One region of the Streptomyces sp. NPDC050085 genome, then DNA from elsewhere that is predicted to be linked to it. Evidence: predicted binding sites of a transcription regulator. Region 1 holds the regulator's gene; the other holds the start of a gene.
The links. Region 1 encodes HspR, which represses chaperone genes until heat shock. Its sites were predicted from a motif close to TTGAGNNNNNNNNNCTCAA; they were not measured.
Positions count from the first base shown of each region.

Region 2: the regulator HspR is predicted to act here: its motif matches at 2,325-2,343, upstream of dnaK (molecular chaperone DnaK).

Region 1 is NZ_JBITJZ010000003.1:325,377-329,720, forward strand. It holds gene ACIBUY_RS13920 (fibronectin type III domain-containing protein) at 1-65, shown strand, start outside; gene ACIBUY_RS13925 (hypothetical protein) at 89-1,381, opposite strand; gene ACIBUY_RS13930 (heat shock protein transcriptional repressor HspR) at 1,604-2,062, opposite strand; gene dnaJ (molecular chaperone DnaJ) at 2,068-3,249, opposite strand; gene grpE (nucleotide exchange factor GrpE) at 3,295-3,981, opposite strand; gene dnaK (molecular chaperone DnaK) at 3,978-4,344, opposite strand, start outside.
Region 2 is NZ_JBITJZ010000001.1:560,221-564,564, reverse strand. It holds gene ACIBUY_RS02315 (ATP-binding protein) at 1-27, shown strand, start outside; gene ACIBUY_RS02310 (hypothetical protein) at 24-1,823, shown strand; gene ACIBUY_RS02305 (OsmC family protein) at 1,879-2,304, shown strand; gene dnaK (molecular chaperone DnaK) at 2,421-4,259, shown strand; gene ACIBUY_RS02295 (helix-turn-helix domain-containing protein) at 4,316-4,344, opposite strand, start outside.

The DNA of each region.
Region 1 (4,344 bases):
TCGACACCGACGGCAACGAGTCGGCCCCGTCACCGGAGGTGTCGGTGACGCCCGTCGCACCGTAAGCACGTGAAGGGGCCCTGGGGTCTCAGGGCCCCTGTACCGACTTGATCGTGTACGGATACGACTCCTGCTGCCAGTCCACCGTGAAGAGGGCGGCCGGGCGGGCGGCGACCTGCGGCACGCGGCCGTCCGACGTCAGGACCTTCGCCGTACCGAACGTGCCGGTGCGGCTGACCAGCTTGGCGCTGACCTGCGTATAGCTGTAGGGAGGCGCCGACTTGGGCAGGACCGTGGCGTAGACGAGCATGCCGTCGCCGTCGTCGTCGAGCGCCAGGTCGGGGCGGTCACCGGCGCCGAGGGCCGTGACGGTGCCCAGGGTGCCGCCCGCGGACAGCGTGCGGCCGCGCAGTTCGAGCTTGCCGCTGACGTTGCGGGTCCACACGATCACCGAGTCGCCCTCGAGGTCGGTGGCGAGCGTGTGGTGGTTGCCCGCGTTGTCGGTGGACGCCGAGATGCGCAGGGGCGAGGACAGGGTCCCGGTGCGGCTCCAGCGCGAGGCCCACACCTGCGGGACCGTGCCGCCGCCGGAGCGGTAGCTGATGACCGCGTCACCGTCCCGGTCGACGCCGACCCGCACCATGCCGAACCCGCCGTACGAGGCGATGGGCGTGGTGATCAACTTCGCCGGATAGACGGTCGTCGACGTGATCCGCTTGGCCGCCACGTCGGCGCCGCGCGGCCAGGCCACGACGAACTGGCTGTTGCGGTCGACGCCGATGGCCGGCTTGTCGCCGTTGCTGGAGCCGAGGTTGATGACGGAGCCGAGCGTGCCGTCCATGAAGATCCGGCGGGCGACCGCGCGCCAGCTTCCGTCGCGGACCTCCGTCCAGGCCGCCATCGCGGTGCCGCTCGGTGTGACGGCCACGACCGGGTCGGTGGCGGGCGCCGACGTGGACAGCTTCTGCAGCGGCCCGACGAGGCTGCCGGAGCCCGCGACGCGACGGCCGACGACCGTACTGTCCTGCTGCCAGACCACCGCCGAGTCACCGGTGTCGTCGGAGTCGGCCTCCGGCCATGCCACGGCGGCGCCGTCCGGCGACAGCGTGCGGATCGCCCCGGTCGAGCCGTCCCTGTACTTCACCCGCGTCTGGATGCGGTTGTAGGAGTACGTCGTGGACTGGTCCCCGGCCGACCAGCTCAGCAGGGCGTCCCCCTGCCGGTCCATGGAAACCCCGGGCGAGTCGTCCGGAGTCCAGCCGGACGCCGACACGCTCCACGCCGAGGTCCACGTGGCCTCGGCGTTCATGGCGAACGCCGCGGCGGCCGCGATCCCGGCCGCCGCGGCGACGGAAACCCCTGCGAGTATCCGGCGCTTCATCGAACGCCGGTGACGTGCTGTACGCGAAACCACTCTGCTCCCTACGACCGTCACGACTCTCATGCCCTTCTCATGGCAACGGGACAGCCGGCACAGCCAACACACAGGCCTCCCCCAGAACCCAGCGCATCAGCAGCCTCATTCGTCACAGCCGGAGACGGCAACGTGAAGGGGCCCCGGAGTCGGCTGACTCCGGGGCCCCTTCACACGTTGCACAGCAGCTCAGTCCCGCGGCCCCTTCGGCCGCCAGACCACCAGCGCGCTGGTCTGCTGGACCTCCTGGTACGGGACCAGGTCGCGGCGGTACGAGGCGTGCACCGCCGCCTCACGTTGCTGCATGGCCGCGGCGGCTCCCTCCACGGCGGCGGAGAGTTCCGCCACCCGGGACTGGAGCGCGGCCACCTGGTTCTCCAGCTCGATGATGCGCTTGATGCCCGCCAGGTTGATGCCCTCGTCCTGCGACAACTGCTGGACGGTGCGCAGCAGTTCGATGTCGCGGGCCGAGTAGCGCCGGCCGCGCCCGGCCGTGCGGTCGGGGGAGACCAGGCCGAGGCGGTCGTACTGGCGCAGCGTCTGCGGGTGCAGGCCGGACAGCTGGGCCGCCACCGAAATGACGTACACCGGGGTCTCTTCGGTCAGTTCGTACGGGTTGCTTCGTCGTCGACCATGCTGCCCATCCATCTGGCTCAGGCTCCCTTCGCGGCCTGGAACAGTTCTGCCCGGACATCGGTGTCCTCAGTCGCCTTGCGGTACGACTCGAGGGCCGAACGGGCCTCGTCGTCAAGGTCCTTGGGGACCGCGACCTCGACGGTGACCAGCAGGTCGCCCCGGGTGCCGTCCTTGCGGACCGCGCCCTTGCCGCGGGCCCGCATCGTCCGCCCGTTCGGCGTGCCCGGGGGCAGCTTCAGGGTGACCGGCGGGCCGCCGAGCGTGGGGACCTTGACCTCGCCGCCGAGCGCCGCCTCCGGGTAGGTCACCGGGACGGTGACCGTGAGGTTGTCGCCCTTGCGGCCGAAGACCGGGTGGCTGTCGACGTGGACCACGACGTACAAGTCGCCCGCCGGGCCGCCCCGTTCACCGGGTCCGCCCTTGCCGCGCAGACGGATGCGCTGGCCGTCGGAGACCCCGGCGGGGATGCGCACCTGCATCGTGCGGGAGGACTTGGCGCGGCCGCTGCCCTTGCAGACCTCGCAGGGCGTTTCCGCGATCAGGCCGCGGCCCTTGCAGTCCACGCAGGGGTCGGTGAGGGAGAAGCCGCCACCGCCGCCCCGCGAGACCTGGCCGGTGCCGACGCAGGTCGGGCACACGCGCGGCGTGCCGTTCTTGTCGCCGGTGCCGGAGCACGCCTTGCAGGGGGCCTGGGACGACATGCGGAGGGGGACTGTCGCCCCGTCGACCGCCTCGGTGAAGCTGAGCGTCACCTCGGACTCGATGTCCTGTCCGCGGCGCGGCTGGGTACGGGTGCCCGTGCCCGCGCCGCCCCGGTTGAACAGGCCGCCGAACACGTCCCCGATGCCGCCGCCGAAACCGCCCTGCCCGCCCTGGCCCTGGGCGCCGCCTCCGAAGAGGTCGCCCAGGTCGAAGTTGAACGAGCCGCCGCCCGCGCCGGGCCCCGGACGGAATCCGCCGTTGCCGAACAGGGCGCGCGCCTCGTCGTACTCCTTGCGCTTCTTGGGGTCACCGAGGACGTCGTTCGCCTCGGAGATCTCCTTGAACCGCTCCTCCGCCTTGGGGTTGTTCTTGTTGGCGTCGGGGTGGTTCTCGCGCGCCAGCTTGCGGTACGCCTTCTTGATCTCGGCGTCGGTGGCGTCCTTCGGGACGCCGAGGACCTTGTAGTAGTCCTTCTCGATGAAGTCCTTGGTGCTCATCGGCCTCGACGTCCCTCCTCACCTGTATCTGTCGTACGTATGACGTCAGCCCTCGTCCGGGCCACCGCTGTCCTTCTCCTCGGCCTTCGCGTCGGCCGACTCGTCGGACTTGCCGCCCTGCGCGCCCGGCTGCGGCTCGGCCACGGCCACCCGCGCGGGGCGGATGGTGCGCTCGCCGATCCGGTAACCCGGCTGCAGGATCGCCACGCAGGTCGTCTCGGTGACGTCCGGCGCGTAGCTGTGCATCAGGGCCTCGTGCACCGTCGGGTCGAAGGGCTCGCCCTCCTTGCCGAACTGCTGCAGGCCCAGCTTCGCCACGACCGTCTCCAGCGAGTCGCCCACGGACTTGAATCCGCCGACGAGTTCGCCGTGCTCACGGGCGCGGCCGATGTCGTCGAGGACGGGAAGCAGCTCGGTCAGGAGGTTCGCGACGGCGATCTCCTTGACCGTGACGCGGTCCCGCTCCACACGGCGACGGTAGTTCTGGTACTCGGCCTGCAGGCGCTGGAGGTCGGCGGTGCGCTCGCCGAGGGCGGCGCGTGCCTGGTCCAGGGCTGCCGTCAGACCGGCAGCGCCTTCTTGTTGGGTGGAAGCTGAGTCCCCGGCCGGGGCTGCCCCCTCCTTGTCGGAGGAGGCGGCCTGTCCGGCTACTGTCTCGGCGTCGTCGGGGGTGGCGCCGGAGGGGACGTCAGGCTTCTCGTTCTCCTCGAAGCCCGGGGTCTCCTCCGTCACGCGGCACCGTCCTTGCGGTCCTCGTCCACGATCTCGGCGTCGACGACGTCCTCGTCGGCACCGTCCTTGGACATGTTCGGGCCGTCACCCTGGGGCGCGTCGGCGCCACCGGCGGCCTGCGCACCCTGGGCGTCGGCGTACATGGCCTGGCCCAGCTTCTGCGAGACGGCGGCGACCTTCTCGGTGGCGGTGCGGATCTCGGCCGTGTCCTCGCCCTTGAGCTTTTCCTTCAGCTCGGTGACGGCTTCCTCGACCTCGGTCTTCACGTCGCCGGGGACCTTGTCCGCGTTGTCCGCGAGGAACTTCTCGGTCTGGTAGACGAGCTGCTCGCCCTGGTTGCGGGACTCGGCGGCCTCGCGGCGG
Region 2 (4,344 bases), on a different contig from region 1:
CCGCGCCTGGTGGCGGCCCGCCGATGAACCGCGCACGGAAGCAGAAGGACGCGCAGCAGCGGCCCGATCCCGCAACCGAGGCCTATCTCAAGGGACTTGGGATGGTGCGGGCCAACCCCGCGCTCGACTCGATGGACGTACGGTTCTGCCGCACCGGCTGCCGCGTGGTGCCCGAGCACGGCTGGGCCCTGGTCGACTCCGACGGCTGCGTCCACGTCCACCCCACCCGCCGGGCCGAACCCGCCGAGTGGGCCTGGGCGTTGGCGCACTGCCTGCTCCACCTGGGCTTCGGGCACGTCCCGGCCGCGCAGGGCGAGCGCGTGCAGCCGGACGCGTACGAGCTGGCGGCCCGCTGCGTCGTCGTGCACCGCTTCCAGCAGACGTTCCCGGTCGGACGGCCCCCGGAGGGGCTGCCCGCCGTGTTCCCCGGCGGCGACGAGGAGCAGCTCGCCGCGCGCTGGCGCCGCGACGGCATCCCGCCCGCGTACGCCCACTGCGGTGCGGGCGGGCCCGCCCCCGACCAGCTCCTGACGCCCTGGCCAGGACACGGCCGGGCCCCCGACTGGCAGACGGCCTTCGCGCACGCCCTCACCCGTACGATGTCCGCCGCCATGGACGTCGCGGGCGGCCGGCGTGACGAACTCACGGGCGAGCGCGTGCCGTTGAGGCCCTGGGGGCGCGCGCTCGGCTGGTTCGTGTCGTCGTACCCGCTGCTCGGCGGCATCGCCGCGGGCATGACCCTCGTCGCCGACGCGGAGCTCGCCCGCGCCCACGACATCTCGGTCGCCGCCGTCAACGCGGACCTCGGTGAGATCTACGTCAATCCCCTCAAGCGCCACACCGACGACGAGTGGCGCTTCATCCTCGGCCACGAGATGCTGCACGCCGCCCTGCGCCACGGGGACCGGCGCGGCGCCCGCGACCCGTACCTCTTCAACGTCGCCGCCGACTACGTCATCAACGGCTGGCTGCGCGAGATGCGGATCGGCGAGATGCCCGAAGGGCTGCTGCACGACCCGGAGCTGAGCGGCCTGTCCACCGAGGAGGTGTACGACCGGATCGCCGGGGACCTGCGCACGCGGCGCCGCCTCGCGACGCTGCGCGGCAAGGGGCGCGGCGACATCCTCGGTGAACCGCTCGGCCCCGTAAGGGACTTCGTGGACCTCGACGAGTTCTACCGGCGCGGCCTCGCCCAGGGCCTCGACCTGCACCACCAGCAGGAGCGCGGGCTGCTGCCGCTCGGGCTCGTCGAGGAGATCCGCGCGCTCGCCCACCCGCCGGTGCCGTGGGACGCCCAACTGGCCCGCTGGTTCGACGAGTTCGTGCCCCGGCCCGAGCCCGTGCGCAGCTACGCCCGCCCGGCGCGCCGCCAGGCCTCCACGCCCGACATCCCGCGCGCGGGCCGCTCCTTCCCGCCCGAGGAGATCGCCCGCTGCACGTTCGGCGTCGTCCTGGACACGTCCGGTTCGATGAGCCGGACGCTGCTCGGCAAGGCACTCGGCGCGATCGCCTCGTACGCGCAGGCCCGCGACGTACCGGCCGCCCGCGTCGTCTTCTGCGACGCGAGCCCGTACGACGCCGGATACCTCCCGGCGACGGAGATCGCGAACCGCGTGCGGATCAGGGGACGCGGCGGCACGGTCCTGCAGCCCGGCATCGACCTGCTGCGCCGCGCCGACGACTTCCCGGCGGCCGCCCCGCTGCTGATCATCACCGACGGCGAGTGCGACGTGCTGCGGGTGCCGAGGGAGCACGCCTATCTGGTCCCGCGGGGCGCCCGGCTGCCGTTCACGGCGCGTGGGCCCGTGTTCCAGGTGCAATGAAGGCGGATGTGATCGGATGGGGGCAGAGACAACCGCATCCGAAAGGAACTCCACCGTGGCAACCACGCGCTCCGCACACACCGTGTGGGAAGGCACCCTTCTCGAGGGCAACGGCGTCGTCACCTTCGACTCCTCCGGCATCGGCGAGCAGCCGGTGTCCTGGCCGTCCCGCGCCGAGCAGGCGAACGGGAAGACCAGCCCCGAGGAGCTGATCGCGGCCGCGCACTCGTCCTGCTTCTCCATGGCGCTCTCGCACGGCCTGTCCGGCGCCGGTACGCCGCCCACCAAGCTGGTCACCTCCGCGGACGTGACGTTCCAGCCCGGTGAGGGCATCACCGGCATCCACCTCACGGTCGAGGGCACCGTGCCCGGCCTCGACGAGCAGGGCTTCCAGGCCGCGGCCGAGGACGCCAAGAAGAACTGCCCCGTCAGTCAGGCGCTCACGGGCACGACGATCTCGCTGACGGCCAAGCTCGCCTGATCGCGGGCCCGTCCGCCCCCTTGACGTAGGCCCGCTCAAGTTTTGTGCTGGATTTCCGGACAACCCGGAATGCAGAACGACTTGAGCGGGCCTACTCATGGGACAGGGGGCACGTCATGGCGCGTGCGGTCGGTATCGATCTCGGCACGACGAACTCGGTGGTGGCCGTACTGGAGGGCGGTGAGCCCACCGTCGTGGCCAACGCGGAGGGCGCGCGCACCACCCCCTCCGTCGTCGCCTTCGCCAAGAACAAGGAGGTCCTGGTCGGCGAGGTCGCCAAACGCCAGGCCGTCACGAACGTGGAGCGCACCGCGCGCTCCGTCAAACGCCACATGGGCGACGGGAGTTGGCACTTCCCCGAGAGCGGCGCCATCGACGGGGCCCGCTACAGCGCCCAGGAACTGTCCGCCCGCGTCCTGCAGAAGCTCAAGCGCGACGCGGAGTCCTATCTCGGCGAGGACGTCACCGACGCCGTCGTCACCGTGCCCGCCTACTTCGACGACGCGCAGCGGCAGGCCACCAAGGAGGCCGGCGAGATCGCCGGGCTGAAGGTGCTGCGCATCATCAACGAGCCGACCGCCGCCGCCCTCGCCTACGGCCTCGACAAGGGCGACGAGCAGACGGTCCTCGTCTTCGACCTGGGCGGCGGCACGTTCGACGTCTCGCTCCTGGAGATGGGCGACGGCGTCATCGAGGTCAAGGCGACCAACGGGGACACCCGGCTCGGCGGCGACGACTGGGACCAGCGGGTCGTCGACCATCTCGTGCAGCAGTTCAAGAACGCGTACGGCATCGACCTCGCCAAGGACAAGATGGCGCTGCAGCGGCTGCGCGAGGGCGCCGAGAAGGCGAAGATCGAGCTGTCCTCGTCGAGCGAGACGACGGTGAACCTGCCCTACATCACGGCGTCCGCCGAAGGCCCCCTGCACCTCGACGAGAAGCTGACGCGGGCTCAGTTCCAGGAACTGACAGGGGACTTGCTCGACCGCTGCAAGAAGCCGTTCCACCAGGCCGTGCAGGACGCGGGCATCGAGCTGAAGGACATCGACCACGTCATCCTCGTCGGCGGTTCCACGCGCATGCCCGCGGTCACGGAACTCGTACGGGAGCTGACCGGCAAGGACCCGCACAAGGGCGTCAACCCGGACGAGGTGGTCGCCCTCGGCGCGACCCTGCAGGCCGGTGTCATCCGCGGCGACGTCAAGGACGTCCTGCTGCTCGACGTCACGCCGCTGTCCCTCGGCATCGAGACCAAGGGCGGCGTCATGACGCGGCTCATCGAACGCAACACGACCATTCCGACGAGGCGTTCGGAGATCTTCACCACCGCCACCGACAACCAGCCCTCCGTCGGCATCCAGGTCTTCCAGGGCGAACGGGAGATCGCCGCCTACAACAAGAAGCTCGGCGTCTTCGACCTGACGGGGCTGCCGCCCGCGCCGCGCGGCGTACCGCAGATCGAGGTCACCTTCGACATCGACGCCAACGGGATCATGCACGTCTCCGCGAAGGACCTCGCCACCGGGCGCGAGCAGAAGATGACCGTGACCGGCGGCTCGGCGCTGCCCAAGGACGACATCGACCGGATGATGCGGGAGGCCGAGGCGCACGCCGACGAGGACCGCAAGCGCCGCGAGGCCGCCGAGGCCCGCAACGAGGCGGAGCAGCTCGTGTACCAGACGGAGCGGTTCCTGCGGGACAACGAGGAACGGGTTCCGTCCGAGGTGCGCGGCGAAGTCGACGCCGCCATAGAGGAGTTGAAGGGCGTCCTCGCCGCGGACCCGACCGACACGAACGCCCTCAGGGAGGGGGTGCGGAAACTGGCCACCGTCAGCCAGAAGGTGGGGCAGGCGATGTACCAGGGGGCGGGGGCGGAGAGTACCCCCTCTGAAGACCCGAAGGAGGACGTGGTGGATGCGGAGATCGTCGACGACGAGAAAGGTACGGCCTCGTAGCCGCTGAGCTCACGGGGCTGAGCCCCGGACCCCGCTCCTCAATCGCCGGAGGGGTTTCAATTCAGGCGCGTACGCCACTTCTCAA